2 regions of the Variovorax sp. R-27 genome follow, and region 1 is predicted to be linked to the other one. Evidence: riboswitches for the same ligand, from Rfam matches in the RefSeq annotation. Region 1 holds a riboswitch; the other holds the start of a gene.
The links. Region 1 has a riboswitch for cobalamin ahead of ACN9MV_RS18240 (TonB-dependent receptor domain-containing protein). Riboswitches for the same ligand answer to the same signal wherever they lie in the genome.
Positions count from the first base shown of each region.

Region 1 (8,529 bases):
AAAGCAGTGCTGCGCTACTCGCTCAGCCGCACGTAGGTGGCGAGCAGCGCGCTCTTGGCAACAATCCCGAGCAGCACAGGGTTGCCGGCGCTCTCGATCACCGGCAGTCGCTCGCCCAGGTGATCGAGAAAACGCTGCAGCGCCTCGCCCAGCCCGGTGTCGGCGGTGAGCGGCTGGATGGCCTGCGAGAGCAGGGCGCCCGCGGTCGTTTCCGCTGGCGCCGTGCCGAGCGCCGAAAGCGGCACCACGCCGAGGTAGCGGTTGCCCGCATCCACCACGTACAGGTACTTCACCGGGTGCTGCAGGAAGAGCTTGCTCATGGCCTCGCGGTCCGCCTCCGGGCCCACCACCGTTTCGGCCGGCTGCACCAGGTCGCGCATGTGCAGCCCGCGCAGGCGCATCTGCGTGTCGCGCTGCTCGTTGCGGTGCAGGGTGATCTCGTACATCGAGCCGGCATTGGCCGAGCGCGCGACGAAATACGCGATGACGCTCGCCGCCATCAGCGGCAGCATGACCTGGTAGCTCAGCGTCATCTCGAAGATCATCAGGATGGCCATCAGCGGCGCCTGCGTGGCGCCCGCCAGGAACGCGCCCATGCCGACGATGGCATAGGCGAACGGCGCCGAGGTGGCCGCTGGCCACAGCGCCTGCGCGCCAAGGCCGAACAGCGCACCGACCATGCAGCCGAAGAACAGCGCCGGCGTGAACACGCCGCCCACCGCGCCCGAGCCGGCCGTGGCCATCGTGGCGACCGCCTTGGCGACCAGCACCATCGCGATCAGCGTCCACGGCCAGGGGGTGTGCAGCACCGAATTGACCACGCTGTAGCCGTTGCCCCAGACCTCGGGCATGGGCACCGACACCGCACCCATCACCAGCCCGCCCAACGCCAGCCGCCACGGCAACGCAACCGGCAAGCGCGAGAACAGCGCACGGCTGCCCTGCAACGCGCGCAGGAAGCCGACCGCCGCAAAGCCCAGCAGCACGCCGAGCACGCAGAACAGCACGACCTCGGTGCCGTGGATCTCCGGGAACGCCGGCATCTTGTAAGGAGGCTGGTAGCCGGGCAGGGCGCGCATCGCGACGTTGGCGACCACCGAGGCAATGATGATCGGCCCCACGCTTTCCATCGCGATAGAGCCCAGCACGATCTCGGCGACGAAGAAGGCGCCGGCAATGGGTGCGTTGTAGGCGGCGGTCAGGCCGGCCGCCGCGCCGCAGGCCACCAGCAACCGCAGCCGCTCGACCGGAAAGCGGAACAGCCGCCCCAGCAGAGACGACGCCAGCGCCGCCAGCTGCACCATCGAGCCCTCGCGCCCGATGGAACCACCGGTGCCGATGCTCACCAGCGACGAGGCGCTGCGCACCAGCGTCTGCGCCACCGGAATGCGCCCATTGCCGAGCACGATGGCTTCCATGTAGTCGGAGGCGGCGCTGCGCAAGGCGACGCGTTTCGCCAGCACCAGCAGGCCGCCGGCCACCAGTCCACCCAGCGTGGGGCAGGCGATGCGCGCCCACCACGGCAGGTGCTTCGCCATTGCCACCAGCCCTTCGCCGGGACCGAGCACCAGATGCTCGAAGTGATAGAGCGCCGCGCGGAAGAGTTCGGTCGCCAGCGTGCCGAGCAAACCGGCCACGATGGACCACAGCAGCATCGATTGCCAGCCCGAGACACCGAAGACACGCTGCAGCGCCGAACGAAGATTGAGAACTACCGAGGCGGGCCGCATCATGGGCTGGGATGTTAGCTGCGAGCGCCACCCAGGCGGGAACACCGAGGAACCGGCTTTGCCGGGCCTCAGGTGTTGCCCCCGGTAGGGGGAAGGAGAAGCGACACGAAGTGCGCGCAGCCTGGGGGCGAGCCAAGTCACTGGCATAAAATCCCGCCCGTTGGTGCTCGCGGCGTGGTTCGCACGGCGCAGTTCAACGGGAAGCAGGAGTGGAAGCCCCCGACCTCATCAGGACGGAACAAGGCCGAAGCCGCCTGCGCTGCCCCCGCAACGGTCAAGCAGACGGCGCCGCAAGGCGCCAACCCCTTTCCATCGAAGCCACTGGGTGCCCTGAAACAGGCGCCTGGGAAGGCGGTGAGGGGCCGTTCTGCCAGCCCGGATACCGGCCAACAAGGCGGCTGCCGCATGCGTGATCTGTGCATGGGGCGGCCATGGCGCCCAGGCGCCGGCGGGGAGGCCGGCGAGGGGTATTGACGTTCGTTCGGCTCATTCATGATTTCCCACGTTTGCTTTTCTCGCGGCCGCGCTCCTGCGCGCCGTCTCCGCCATGCCTGCCTGCCGCTGGCGCTGGCTTCCGCCTTCGGTGGCCTGGCCCATGCACAAGACGCCCCCACGCTGGGCGAAACGGTGGTCACGGCCAACCGCACGCCGCAGGCGCTGTCGGACCTGGTGGGCGACGTGTCCATCATCGACCGCAAGACCATCGAGCGCAGCGGCGCGACCGGCGTGGCCGACGTGCTGGCGCGCCTGCCCGGCATCGAGATCTCGCGCAGCGGCGGCGTGGGCAACACCACCAGCCTGTTCATCCGCGGCGCTGAAACGCGCTTCACGGCCGTGTACCTCGACGGCGTGCGCATCGACTCGCAATCGACCGGCGGCGCCGGCTGGGAAGGCATTCCGCTCTCGCAGATCGACCGCATCGAAGTGCTGCGCGGCCCGGCCGCCGCGGTGTATGGCTCCGACGCCGTGGGCGGCGTGATCCAGCTCTTCACCAAGCGTGGCGAAGAGGGCGTGTCGCCTTACGCCGGCATCGGCTTCGGCAGCAAGGGCCTGCGCAAGATCGAAGGCGGCGTGAGCGGCAAGTCGGGCCTGTTCGACTATTCGTTCGGCGTGGCGCATGAGGAAAGCAAGGGCTACAACGTGCAGCCCGCAAGCAAGCGCAACGTGGTGAAAGACGGCTACACCAGCCCCGACCGCGACGGCTACAACAGCACCTCGGGCAACGTGAAGCTGGGCTTCCAGATCACGCCGGACCAGCGCCTGGAGGCTACGCTGCTCACCAGCGACATCAAGGCCGGCTACGACGCCACCGTCTCCTACAGGACCAAGCCGCCGATCCTGTTCCGCGACGACTTGTCGAACAACACGCTGCGTACCGCCGGCCTGACTTGGTCGGCCAAGTGGAACGACATCTACAGCACCCGCGTGCAGGTGACCGATTCGCAGTCGGTCTACAAGACGCAGCCTTCGTTCTACCGCACCGAAACCAACCTGCGCGGCTACCTGTTCCAGAACGAGTTCCGCTTCGGCCCGCACCTGGTGACGGCCACCCTCGAGCGCCGCGAAGACGCGCTCGAAAACGCGCCCACCACCTCGTCGAAGCTGCTGTCGCGCGACCGCTCGCAGGACGCCATTTCGCTCGGCTACGGCTTCGTGCAGGGCCTGCATTCGCTGCAGCTGCATGTGCGCCACGACAGGGACAGCGAGTTCGGCGGCAAGACGACTGGCAGCGCGGCCTATGGCTACGCCATCACCCCGTCGCTGCGCTTCACGGCATCGGCTGGCACCGCCTTCCGCGTGCCCACGCTGTACCAGCGCTTCAGCGAATACGGCGTGTCCACGCTGCGGCCCGAAAGCAGCCAGAACGTCGAGCTGGGCATGAACTACGCCAAGGACGGCACCACCGCAGGCATCGTGGTGTACCGCAACCGCGTGCGCAACCTGATCAACTTCGTCGGCACCGCCACGGGCTGTGCCTCGACGTTCGGCTGCTACACCAACGTGAACCGTGCCACCCTGCAGGGCGCCACGCTGTCGGCCAGCCAGCGCCTGGGCGACGTCACGCTGCGCGCCTCGCTCGACGTGCAGGACCCGAAGGACGCCGACACCGGCAACCTGCTCGCGCGCCGCTCCAAGCGCCATGGCACCCTGGGCGCCGACTGGCGCGTCGCCGGCTGGACGCTGGGCGCCGAGGTGCAGTCCTCGAGCAAGCGCTACGACGACGCGGCCAACACCATCAAGCTCGGTGGCTACACCGTGCTGAACCTGTCGGCCAGCACGCAGATCACGCGAGACCTCAACCTCGTGGCCCGCGTCGACAATGTGGGCAACAAGGACTACCAGTTCGCGCGGCTGTACGCCAATGCCGGCCGCACCGCGTACGTCGGTCTCAAGTGGACGCCTCACTAAGCCAAGCTACCCAACCAGGCGACACCGCCGGTGCCGCGGCAGTCTCGTGCGCCGCGGTGCTGGTGGCTGCCCCGGCTTCGGGGCAGGGCAAGACCACCGTCGCCGCGGCGCTCGCGCGGCTGCATGCGCGCCAGGGGCGGCGCGTGCGAGCCTTCAAGTGCGGGCCCGACTTTCTCGACCCGCACTGGCTGGCGCTGGCCACCGGCGCGCCGGTGCATTCGCTCGACCTCTGGATGACCGGCGAGGCCGATTGCCGCTCGCGCCTGCGCGCCGCGGCGGCCGAGTGCGACCTGGTGATTGTCGAAGGCGTGATGGGCCTGTTCGACGGCACGCCCAGCGCGGCCGACCTGGCCGAGCGCTTCGGCCTGCCGGTGCTGGCGGTGATCGATGCGCACGCCATGGCGGGCACCTTCGGCGCGCTGGCCTACGGGCTGCAGAACTTCCGGCCCGGGTTGCCATGGGCCGGCGTGCTGGCGAACCGCGTGGCCAGCGAGAGGCACGCGGGCATGTTGAAAGACGCGCTGCGCGAACCCTCGCAGTGGCTTGGCGCCTTGCCGCGCGACGCGGGGTTCACGCTGCCCGAGCGGCACCTGGGGCTCGTCGCCACTACCGAACTCGGCGATGCGATGGCGCGGCTCGACGCGGCGGCCGACGTGCTGGCCGCCACGCCGCTCGGGCAGATGCAGACCAGTCAACTGCCGCAGGTGCGTTTCGAGGCACCCGCTTCCGGCGAGGCAGAAGCCGTGCCGCCGCTGCTGGCTGGCCGCACCATCGCCATTGCGCGCGATGCGGCCTTTTCATTCATCTACCCCGCGAACCTCGACGTGCTCACGGCGCTGGGCGCGCGGCTGTCCTTTTTCTCGCCGCTCGCAGGCGATGCCTTGCCGGCATGCGACGCGGTCTGGCTGCCCGGCGGCTACCCCGAACTGCACGCAGAAGCGCTGGCCGCCTGCGCGCCGATGCGCGAATCGCTCGCCGCACATGCCGCTGCGGGCAAGCCGGTCTGGGCCGAGTGCGGCGGCATGATGGCGCTGTTCGACGAACTGGCCACGCAAGACGACGCGCAGGTCCACCGCCTCTGGGGCCTGCTGCCGGGCCGCGTGACCATGCAGAAGCGGCTCGCCGGCCTTGGTCCGCAACAGCTCACCCTCGGCAGCCACACCCTGCGCGGACACACCTTCCACTATTCGCGCTGCGAAACGCCACTGGCGCCCGCCGCGCTCACTGCCAGGCCCGGCGCGACGCAGCCCGTGGGCGCACGCGGCGGCGAGGCGCTGTACGTGCACGGCCCGGTGCGCGCGAGCTATTTCCACGCGTGGTTTGCCTCCAGTCCGCAAGCCACGGCCCGCCTTTTCGGCGCCATGCCCATCGAGTTGGAGAGCCATGCCGCAATCGAATAAGCCGAAGACCGTCGAGCACGAGTTCATCCTGGGCGGCCAGAAGAGCGGCAAGTCGCGCCGCGCCGAGCAGCGCGCGATCGACTGGTTCGCGGCCGATTCCCGCACGCACCGCGCCGTGCTGATCGCCACCGCGCAGGCCTACGACGACGAGATGCTGGAGCGCATCGTGCGCCACCAGGCCGACCGTGCCGAGCGCGTGCCCGGCATGCGCACCATCGAGGAGCCGATCGAACTCGCGCGCGCCGTCGTCACGCAGAGCACGCCCGAGACGCTGGTGGTGGTCGACTGCCTCACACTGTGGCTCACCAACCTGCTGATGCCGATTCACTCCGAAGACGCCCGCCCCGTGACGCGTACTCCGGCGACACACATCGCCATGCTGCTGGTCGCGCTGCGCGAGGCGCGCGGGCCGGTGGTGCTGGTCGGCAACGAGATCGGCCTGGGTGTGATTCCGCTGGGCCGCGAGACGCGCGCCTTCGTCGACGCGCTCGGCCGCCTGAACCAGGACGTGGCCGCCGCCTGCGACCGCGTCACCCTGATGGCCGCAGGCCTGCCGTTGAGCCTGAAAGCGCCTGCTGCATGAAGAAGAAAAAGACGATCCGCACTCCGCTGGCCGCGCTCGGTCTGGCCCTGTTCGCGCTGGCCGCGCACGCCTTCGATGTGGTCGACGAGCGCGGCGTGTCCGTGAGCCTGCCGCAGCCGCCGCAGCGCATCGTCTCGCTGCTGCCGTCGCTCACCGAATCGATTTGTGCGCTCGGTGCCTGCAACCGGCTGGTGGGTGTCGACCGCTATTCCAACTCGCCCGAACAGGTGAAGGCGCTGCCGCAGCTCGGCGGCGGGATCGACCCGAACGTCGAGGCCATCGTCGCGCTCAAGCCCGACGCGGTGCTGCTTGCCAAGTCGTCGCGCGTCACGCAGCGGCTCGAGGCGCTGGGCCTGAAGGTGCTGGTGCTCGAACCCAAGAGCCATGCCGACGTGCAGCGCGTGCTCGACAAGCTCGACCAGGTGCTCGGCACGCACGAAGCGCCGAAGGTCTGGCGCGTGATCGATGCCAGCGTGTCGGCCGCCGCGCAGTCGGTGCCCGCGAGCGCCAGGGGCATGCGCGTGTACTTCGAAGTGAACAGCGCGCCGTATGCGGCGGGCGAGTCGTCGTTTATCGGTGAAACGCTCACACGGCTCGGCGTGAGGAACATCGTGCCGGCTTCGCTCGGCCCGTTCCCCAAGCTCAACCCCGAGTACGTGGTGCGGGCGAACCCCGACCTCATCATGGTCAGCGTGCGCAGCGCGCAAGGGCTGGAGCAGCGCCCCGGCTGGGCCGGCATCCGTGCGGTGCGCGAGGGCCGCATCTGCCGCTTCAGCGCGGAACAGTCCGACGTGCTCGTGCGCCCCGGCCCGCGCATGGACGAGGCCGCGCGCCTGATGGCGCAGTGCCTTGCCGACAAGGGAGGCAAACGGTGAACGCAGCGCGAAGGCACACGGTCCATCTGCGCCGCGTCTTGCTGCTTGGCGCAGGCCTGCTGGTGGCGGGCGCTGCGCTGATGGTGCTGGGCCTGGGCATCGGCAGCACCGGTTTCGAAAGCCTGCTCGCGGCGCGGCACGACCCGGTGGCACTGCAGATCGTGTGGGACATCCGCCTGCCGCGCACGCTTGGCGCGTGGCTGGCGGGCGCGCTGCTGGGGCTGGCGGGCGCGGTGGCGCAGGGGCTGTTCCGCAATCCACTGGCCGATCCGTACCTGCTGGGCAGCGCCTCGGGCGCCTCGCTGGGCGTGGCGCTGGCGCTGCTGATGTTCGGCGGCTCGGCCGCCAGCGCGCAGTGGGTGATGCGGCTCGGGCTCACGGGCGCGGCCTTTCTCGGTGCGGTACTGGCGGTAATGCTCACGCTGATGCTGGCGCGGGGCGTGCAGCAGACGCTGCGCCTGCTGCTTGCCGGCGTGATCGTCGGCGTGGTGCTCGGCGCGGCGAAAGACCTCATCACCATCGCCTCGGCAGACATCCTGCAAGCCATTCAGGGCTTCATTCTCGGCAGCACCGGCCTCGTCGGCTGGAGTGCCTGCGCGGTGATGGCGATGGTCGGCGCGGTCTGCCTGCTGCTGGCCTGGGCGCTGGCGCCGGTGCTCGACGGGCTCGCGCTCGGCGAGGCCACCGCGCGCAGCCTCGGCCTGCCGCTGGGCGCGATGCGCGCGGCGCTGGTCGTGGTGCTGGCACTGGCCACCGGCGCAGCCGTGGCACAGACCGGGTTGATCGCCTTCGTCGGCCTCGCGGCGCCGCACCTCGTGCGCTCGGCCATCAAGACCACGCACGCGCGGCTGATCCTGCTGTCGGCGCTGATGGGCGGGCTGCTGCTGATGGCGGCCGACCTGCTGGCGCGTTGGCTGATCGCGCCGCAGGAACTGCCGGTGGGCGTGCTCACGGCCGCGCTGGGCGGCAGCTACCTGCTGTGGTTGATGCACCGGCGCGGCGCGCGGAGTGGCGTGGCATGAGCAGCCGGCAGAACACACCCGCTCTCGAAGCACACAAGGTAAGTGCCACGCTCGGCGCAACCGAGGTGCTGCACGACATCGATCTGGCGTTGTCGTCGGCCCGCTGGACCAGCATCGTCGGCCCGAACGGTGCGGGCAAGTCGACGCTGCTCAAGGCGCTCGCGGGCCTGCTGGCGCACCGGGGCGAGGTGCGGCTCTTCGGCGAGGCGCAGAACAAGGTGCCGGCGCGCATCCGCGCCCAGCGCCTTTCCTGGCTCGGCCAGAGCGGCACGGGCGAGGGCAGCGCCGACGACCTGATGGTCTATGACGTCGCCATGCTTGGCCGCCTGCCGCACCAGCGCTGGCTGGCCGCCCCCAGCGAGGCCGACCGCAAGGCGGTGGAGCGCGCGCTGCGCAGTACGCAGGCTTGGGACTGGCGCGACCGCCCGCTGGGTCAGCTCTCTGGCGGCGAACGTCAGCGGGTGCTACTGGCGCGCGCGCTCGCTGTCGAGGCCGAACTGCTGCTGATGG
Region 1 is NZ_CP183984.1:3,887,298-3,895,826, reverse strand. It holds gene ACN9MV_RS18245 (ClcB-like voltage-gated chloride channel protein) at 15-1,733, opposite strand; cobalamin riboswitch at 1,876-2,135, shown strand; gene ACN9MV_RS18240 (TonB-dependent receptor domain-containing protein) at 2,223-4,139, shown strand; gene ACN9MV_RS18235 (cobyrinate a,c-diamide synthase) at 4,124-5,539, shown strand; gene ACN9MV_RS18230 (bifunctional adenosylcobinamide kinase/adenosylcobinamide-phosphate guanylyltransferase) at 5,523-6,122, shown strand; gene ACN9MV_RS18225 (ABC transporter substrate-binding protein) at 6,119-6,997, shown strand; gene ACN9MV_RS18220 (FecCD family ABC transporter permease) at 6,994-8,019, shown strand; gene ACN9MV_RS18215 (ABC transporter ATP-binding protein) at 8,016-8,529, shown strand, end outside.

Region 2 (8,529 bases), 1.2 Mb from region 1:
GGTTGTAGGCGCGCAGCGCAAGCTTCAGCGAAGGATTCGCCTGCCAGCTCACGCCCGCATCGGCCACCGTGTAGGAGCCGATCTTGCGCGAGTTGGCCGTATCGACCTGGCGTGGTCCGACGTAGCGCACGCCGAAATCGGCCTCCCACTGCGGCAGGAAGCGCCAGTTGAGCCAGAGATTCGCGGCATCTTCTGGCACGCCAGTGGGCGTGTTGCCCGCGCGCGAGACAAGGCGCCCGCTGACGACTTCGTTGAAATCGTCATAGCGCGCGCGCAGCTTGGCCACGTTGGCTTCGAGCCGCAGCGTCGAGGTGAGCGCCAGGTCGAGCGTGGCCTCGATGCCTTCGGACGACTGCTTGCCGATCTGCTGGGTGATGGTCGGATCGGTCGCGTCGCGCGAGAGCAGCTTGGTCTTCTCGATGCGATAGGCCGCCACGGTCCAGGCCCCGCGGTTGTCGGCCAGCTGGCGCTTGTAGCCAACCTCGACCTGCCGGCCGGTGCTGAGCTCGAACGGCACCTGCGTGGCCGAGGTGGAGATGAGCGAGGTCAGCGGGTCTGCCGCGCGCGCCACCTGCGCATAGAACGACTGCGACACATCGGGCGCATACACCACGCCGAGGCGGCCGGTGGCGTACTCGAAGGTCTTGCCGAGGTTGTTGGCCGCGTTCTGCAGGTCGGTGCGTGCCACCTTGGCGTGGTCCCAGCGCAGGCTGCCCACCACCGACCACTGCTCGTTGAAGGCCAGCTTGTCTTCGGTGAAGAAGGCGTAGGTGTCGGTCTTGGTCCGGTAGCGCTGTGTGTAGGCCACCGGCGACACGTAGTAGCCGGGATTGAAGTTGAACGGGTCGACCACCGAACGACCGCCGTAGGGCGTGTCGCTCGAATTCAGGAAGTTGATGTGATTCGCGTCGAAGCCCACCAGCACCTGGTTGGCCAGGCCGAACAGGCTGTGCTTGAAGGTGGCGTCGGTGCGGTTGCCGATCTGCTCCTGGTCGTGGCCGATTTCCAGGTAGTCGCCGCGCGTCACGCGCCGCGTGGTGGCGCTGTAGGTGTAGGTCTCGCTGTCGCGCCAGTGGCGCTTGCTCTCCAGCCGGTAGAGCTGGTTGCGCACGGTGACGGCGCTGTTGGGCGTCCACTGGGCGTCGAGCCGGGTCCACTTGTCGCGGTACTTGATTTCCGAATCGTCGACGTTGTAGTTCTGGCGCAGCGTCTGGCTGCTCAGGCGGCCGTCGATCAGCGGCACGCCGAAGTAGCGCTGCGGCGACTGCCGGCCCTCGTCGTGCGACAGCGTGAACTGCAGCTGCGGCGACACGTCGAGCCGCACGGCCGCGCCCACGGCCAGGCTCTCGGCCTGCCCGCGCTGCATGAAGCCGTCGGTCTGGCGGTGGCTGATGTCGAAGCGGTAGGAGAGCTTGTCGTTGATCGCCCCGCCGCTGCCAAAGGCCACCTGGCGGGTGGCGTCGGAGCCCACCGTGACCAGCGCCTCGTTCTGGATCGGGCCGCGCGTCGGCTTCTTGGGCACCACGTTGATGGCGCCGCCGATGGCACCCTCGCCGTACATCACCGAGGCCGCGCCGCGCAGCACCTCGATGCGGTCGACAGACCAGGTGTCGAACGGGAAGGTGACGGTACCCGCGCCTGCGTAGAGGCGCGTGCCGTCGAAGAGCTGCATCACCGAGCCGTGGCCCGAGAAACCGCGCGCCACCATCGCGGTGCCGCCATTGCCGGGGCCGGGCGTGCCGGTGATGCCAGTGGCGCGGGTGGCGGCATCGATCACCGAGACGTCGCCGCGTGCGCGGATGGTGTCGCCCGTCAGCACTTCGATGCTGGCCGGCGTTTCCAGCGGCGTGAGGCCGAGGCGGCTGCCGGTGTGCGAGGGTTCGTCGATGGCGAGCGGGGTATGCCGTTCGGCCTCGACCTGCACCGGCTTGAGGGTCTGGCCCGCATTCGCCACTTCACCCGACGACTGCGCGAAGACCGCGGAAGGCCCGAAAACCAACCCCAGACCCAGTGAAAGACCCGAAAGGCGCGTCCAACGCAGCGGCGCACCCGTGCGATCGCGCGCTGGCGATGCATGACCCATGTGACTTCTCCTCCGACCTGCGTCCCCGCAGGCTCCTGACCGATAGAGGACGCGGCGGAAGAGGCGAAGGGACTGCGACGGTACGCGCGAGCGCGAAGCGGTGGCAGGCCCGGACACGCACTCCCGCAGCGTCCGAAGGCGGTTGCAAAGGCCGGTATCCGGGCTTGCGGAGCGCCGCGGCGTGCCAATCAATCAATGAATGGATGCACACCGCGGCCGAAACCCTCGCCTTCCCACGCCGAAGCGCAGTGGCTGCCCGTGCCGTCTGGGAGGCATGAGCGTGAGGGTTTCCAGATCCGCTGACCGTTGCGGGGGCAGCGCAGGAGTTGCAGCGTCAATCAATCAAGAATGAACGACGCGGCGCACCTGCTTCCCGTTTAACCCCGTGGCCATGAGATGGCGTGCGGGGCACCTTCGAACCGTGTTGCCTGGCGGGATTAATAAGAATTAACACACCAGAACGGCGGGATTATAGGGAGAGGCCTTCCGCCGAAGGCCTCTGATGGGCCTCAGGCAGGCCTTCCGTCGGGTCCGAACAGCCGCCGCATCACGGCCACGCCCGCCACCAGCGCGTTCGAATAGGTGGCATAGGGATCGTGGGCTGCCTCCAGCGGCACATAGACGTGGGAGGTCTCGCCAGGCGTGTCGTCGACCGCCTCCATCAGCACCCAATAGAACTCGCCCGCCTCCAGTTCATGGACGGTGAGCGCGATGTTTCTCGATGAGGGCATGTAGGTAAGAGTGGCTGACAAGGTTGTCGGTTCTTTTTTGAATGGGCGGGGTACGCACGCGGTTGACAGTGCTTTCGGGTTTCTCCTACAGAGCCCGGTGCCGGTGCGACCTAATGTTGTAGTCAGGGACCTTTCAGAAGCCTTTCCAAGAACAGGAGGCAGCATGAAGCATTTCACTCTTGAACCGGGCATGCGATCGAGCATCGGCGGGGCCTTTTACCCGACCGGCTACTCGATGGTGATGTTTCCGAGTGCGGAAGACGCCGACCGCATCGGCCACCGCCTGATCGAAAAAGGCATGAGTGGCGACGAGGTCTATCTGCTGCCCGCGCAAACGGTGCTGGCCGAAATCGCCCCGACCGCGAAGACATCCGACAACCCCCTGCCCTCCGCCGGCACCGACGCCGCGACGGTACGCGCCTATACCGAGTTGGCGCGCGACGGCCACACGGGCCTGCTGGTGAGGACAAGAGACGGCGCTGCCGCCGAACGCCTGATGGAACTGGTGCGCACCGTGCCCTATTCCATCGCCCAGCGCTACCGCACGCTGGTCATCGAAGACCTCTGAGAAGAAGAGGAAAGCGGGCGTCTTCAAGCCGGCACGGCCATCGACACGGCGCGCTGGACCACATCACGGGCCATGGCCTGGGCGAGTTCGTGCTCGCCGAGGAACACGGTGGCAGAGGTTTCCTGCGTGAGCAGCCGGGCCTCCTGCTCGTTGTGGCTGCGGATCACGGTCTGGATGGTGGGGTTGAGCGTGCGCGCCGTCTCCATCATCTGGCGCACGTTCATGGCGTCGGGCGTAGCCACCACCAACACGCGGGCGCGCGCGATGTGCGCCTGGATCAGCACCGCCGGGTCGGCCGCGTCGCCCCACACGGCTGGCGTGCCGGCCTCGCGCAGCTTTTCGACAAGCTCGCGGTTCTGCTCGGCCACCACGTAGGGAATGTCGTGCGCGTCGAGTTCGGCCGCAATGCGGCGCCCGACGCGGCCGTAGCCCACCAGCACCACTTGCCGCGAGAGGTACTTGGCCTCAGTGGTCATGGGCAGTTCGGCCAGCGGGTCGTCGCGCGATTCGAGCCCGCGCGCGAAGGACGAACGGGCATGGAGCCACTTCTGCATCGGCCCGATCAGGCTGAACCACAACGGGTTGGTGGCAATGGAAATCAGCGCACCCGCCAGCACCAGGCTCTGGCCCTCCACCGGCAGCAGGCCCAGCGACACGCCCAGCCCGGCCAGGATGAACGAGAACTCGCCGATCTGCGCCAGGCTGGCGCTCACCGTGAGCGCCGTGCCCAGCGGGTAGCGGAACACCAGCACCAGCGCGCAGGCCGCAAGCGACTTGCCCAGCACGATGACCAGCACCACCGCCAGTACCTGCAGCGGCCGCTCGATCAGCACCGAGGGGTCGAACAGCATGCCGACCGACACGAAGAACAGTACCGCGAAGGCGTCGCGCAACGGCAGCGACTCTTGCGCGGCGCGGTGGGCAAACTGCGACTCGCGCATGACCATGCCGGCGAAGAAAGCGCCCAGCGCAAACGACACGCCGAACAGCGCCGCCGAGGCAAAAGCGATGCTCACGGCCGCGGCCACCACGCACAGCGTGAACAGCTCGCGCGAGCCGGTCCGCGTGACCTGCCAGAGGATCCACGGGAACACGCGCCGCCCCACCACCAGCATCAGCGCCACGAAGCCGCCGACTTGCAGCAGCGTGAGGCCCAGCGTCTGCCACAGCGGATCGGCCGGCCCGGCCTGCTGCGCACCCTGCCCGCCCAGCGTGCCCGCCAGCGGCGGCAACAGCACGAGCACCAGCACCATCGCCAGGTCTTCGACCACGAGCCAGCCGACGGCGATGCGGCCCGTAAATGAATCGAGGATGCCCAGGCTTTCGAGCGCGCGCAGCAGCACGACCGTGCTCGCCACCGACAGCGCAAGCCCGAACACCAGTGCCGCGCCGGGGCTCCAGCCCCACCACAGGGCCAACCCACCGCCGAGCAGCGTGGCCACGCCGATCTGCGCGATCGCGCCGGGCAGTGCGATCTTGCGTACGGCCAGCAGGTCGTCGAGGGAAAAATGGAGGCCCACGCCGAACATCAGCAGCATGACGCCGATTTCGGCAAGCTGGGCGGCGATTTCCGCGTCGGCCACGAAGCCCGGTGTGAACGGGCCGATGATCACGCCCGCCAACAGGTAGCCGACCAGCGCGGGCAGCCGCAGCTTGGCTGCCAGGAATCCGAACACCAGCGCCAACCCCAAGCCGGCGGCAATCGTGTTGATGAGGGAGACGCTGTGGGGCATCGCTCCATTTTGCAGGAACGATGTCTGCCCTTTTATTTCACACGGCCATCTTGTTCGGGGCCCGGCTGTCGTGCCGAGCGATCAGCCGGCCATCTTGCTGGTGCGAGCGGCATCCAACGTCTCGGGCTCTTGCGCCTCTACCCAAGTCTCGTTGTTGAGCCCCGCCTGCAGCCGCGTCTCGTCAAGCTCGTTGGTCCACTTGGCAACCACGATGGTGGCGACGCCATTGCCGATCAGGTTGGTGAGCGCGCGCGCCTCCGACATGAAGCGGTCGATGCCCAGAATGAGCGCGAGCCCCGCCACCGGCACGTGGCCCACCGCCGACAGCGTGGCCGCCAGCACGATGAAGCCGCTGCCGGTAACGCCCGCCGCGCCCTTCGATGTGAGCAGCAGCACGGCCAGCAGCGTGATCTCCTGCGTGAGCGTCATCGGCGTGTTGGTCGCCTGGGCGATGAACACGGCCGCCATCGTCAGGTAGATCGAGGTGCCGTCGAGGTTGAACGAATAGCCCGTGGGAATCACGAGGCCCACGCAGGTCTTGTTCGCGCCCAGGTTCTCCATCTTCTCCATCATGCGCGGCAGCACCGATTCGCTCGACGAGGTGCCCAGCACGATCAGCAGTTCTTCCTTGATGTACTTGATGAACTTCCAGATGCTGAAGCCGTGGAACCTTGCAATGAGCCCCAGCACCACGAAGATGAACAGCAGGCAGGTCAGGTAGAACGTGCCCATCAGCTTGCCGAGCGAGAACAGGCTGCCCAGGCCGTACTTGCCGATGGTGAATGCCATCGCGCCGAAGGCACCGATGGGTGCCAGCTTCATGATGTAGTTGACGATGCCGAAGAGCACGTGCGAGCCCTTCTCGATCACGTCGAACACCAGCGTGCCGCGGCCGCCGAAGCGGTGCAGCGCAAAGCCGAACAGCACAGCGATCAGCAGCACCTGCAGGATCTCGCCCTTGGCGAACGCGTCGACGAGCGTGTTGGGGATGATGTTCAGGATGAAGTCGACCGTGCCGGTCATCTTGCCGGGGCCGGTGTAGGAGGCGATCGACTTGGTGTCGAGAGTGGCCGGGTCGACGTTCATGCCCGCACCGGGCTTGAGCACGTTGACCAGCACCAGCCCGACGATGAGCGCGATGCTGCTGACGACCTCGAAGTACAGCAGCGCCAGGCCGCCGGTCTTGCCGACCTTCTTCATGTCTTCCATGCCGGCGATGCCCACCACCACCGTGCAGAAGATGATCGGCGCGATGATCATCTTGATCAGCTTGATGAAGCCGTCGCCCAGCGGCTTCATCGCCTCGCCGGCCGCGGGATAGAAGTGGCCGAGCAGCACGCCGATGATCACCGCGGTGATCACCTGCACGTAGAGCGAACGGTAGAGCGGGAGCTTTCTGGCGGGTGTGCTTGTTGTGTTTTCCATTTTTGCCTCCGGAGGGTTGGACACTGTAGGACGCGTGTTGGCGGCTTTCTATCCGTGGAACCCGCATCGATCAAATGAAAAAACCCGCCGAAGCGGGTTTTGTCGATCAGGTGCAGGTCAGCATGCTTAATGCATGTGCAGGCCGCCGTTGACCGAGAAGTCGGCCCCGGTGCTGTAGCCGCCTTCGTCGGTGGCGAGCCACGCGATGATCGAGGCGATTTCACTCGGCTCGCCCAGGCGCTTGACCGGGATGGTGGCCACGATCTTGTCGAGCACTTCCTGGCGGATGGCCTTGACCATGTCGGTGCCGATGTAGCCCGGGCTCACGGTGTTGACCGTCACGCCCTTGTTGGCCAGCTCCTGCGCCAGCGCCATGGTGAAGCCGTGCATGCCGGCCTTGGCCGCCGAGTAGTTGGTCTGGCCCGCCTGGCCCTTGGCGCCATTGACCGAGCTGATGTTGATGATGCGGCCCCAGCCCTTTTCGACCATGTCGCCCACCACCTGCTTGGTGACGTTGAACATGCTGTTGAGGTTGGTCTCGATCACTGCGCTCCAGTCTTCGGGCGTCATCTTCAGGAACATGCGGTCCCGCGTGATGCCGGCGTTGTTGACCAGCACATCGATGGCGCCATGCGCTGCCTTGGCGGCAGAGAAGGCCTCGACAGTGGATTGCCAGTCGCCGACATTGCCGACCGACGCGTGGAACTCGAAGCCTTCGGCTTTCTGTTCGGCCAGCCACTTGGCGTAGTCGCGCGTGGGGCCGCAACCGGCGATCACGGTGAACCCGTCCTTGTGCAGACGCTGGCAGATGGCTGTTCCGATGCCACCCATGCCCCCGGTGACATATGCAACTTTCTTGCTCATAAGATTTCCTTTGTGTACGTAGCAAAAGCCTGAACGGCCGCCTTCACTCTAGCGAGTTTCAAGCCTGCGTCCTCTGAGGAAAACACTGAGCCAAGCTTGCAACCAGCTGTCACGAAGAGCGGCCTTCGTGCCCAGCCTCTATCCTCGCACTGTCTGTTCTTGTGCAAGCCCGTGCAAGCGGCAACACCCAAGGAGTTCGAAAGTATGAATTTCGGGATCATCGTCTTCCCCGACGTCGAGGAACTCGACTTCGTCGGCCCTTGGGAAATGCTCACCATGTGGAGCAAGCTGGCCGCCGGTCCCGAACACTGCCTGATCGTGGCCGAAAAGCGCGAACCGGTGGTCTGCGCCAAGGGCCTGTCCATCAACCCGCACGTGTCCTTTGCCGATTGCCCGCCTCTCGACTGCCTGCTCGTGCCCGGCGGCATGGGCACGCGCCGCGAGGTCGACAACCCCGCCATGACGCGCTTCCTGGCCGACCAGGCACCGGGCTGCCAGGCGCTGATGTCGGTGTGCACCGGCGCTTTCGTGCTGCACGCGGCGGGGCTGCTCTCGGGCAAGACCGCGACCACGCACTGGGGATCGCTGGACCGCCTGCGCGCACTGGGCGACGTGAAGGTGGTCGAGCAGCGCTTCGTGCGTGACGGCAACGTCTGGACATCGGCCGGGGTATCGGCCGGTACCGACCTGATGCTGGCCTTCATCGCCCATACCGCGGGCGAGGAAGCCGCAGCCCGGGTGCAGCTGCAGGCCGAGTACTACCCGGCGGACACGATCTACGGAGACACGGCGAGCCATGAGCGCGCGCCGGCGTACGTGAAACGGCCCGGCTCCCGTTTCCAGGCGCCATGACCGCACCCTCGCTTCCCGAACCGCTACCGGTGCTCGCCGCGCGTATCGGCGAAACGCTGCGCGCACGGGGCCAGACGGTCTCGGTCGTCGAGTCTTCCGCAGGCGGCCTCGTGTCGGCTGCGCTGCTCGCCATTCCGGGCGCATCGGCCTACTTCCGCGGCGGCGCCGTCGTCTATTCGCGGCGCGCCGGCCGGGCGCTGCTGGGCCTGACCGCGGAAGACATGACCGGCATGCGCGGCGAAACCGAGCCCTACGCCCTGCTCGTCGCAGGCC
Region 2 is NZ_CP183984.1:2,714,294-2,722,822, reverse strand. It holds gene ACN9MV_RS12615 (TonB-dependent receptor) at 1-2,083, opposite strand, end outside; cobalamin riboswitch at 2,216-2,513, opposite strand; gene ACN9MV_RS12610 (hypothetical protein) at 2,593-2,835, opposite strand; gene ACN9MV_RS12605 (hypothetical protein) at 2,978-3,382, shown strand; gene ybaL (YbaL family putative K(+) efflux transporter) at 3,406-5,115, opposite strand; gene ACN9MV_RS12595 (dicarboxylate/amino acid:cation symporter) at 5,197-6,540, opposite strand; gene phbB (acetoacetyl-CoA reductase) at 6,667-7,404, opposite strand; gene ACN9MV_RS12585 (DJ-1/PfpI family protein) at 7,609-8,256, shown strand; gene ACN9MV_RS12580 (CinA family protein) at 8,253-8,529, shown strand, end outside.
Region 2: it holds a riboswitch for cobalamin, as region 1 does, so the genes downstream of both, ACN9MV_RS12615 (TonB-dependent receptor) here and ACN9MV_RS18240 (TonB-dependent receptor domain-containing protein) in region 1, are expected to answer to the same signal.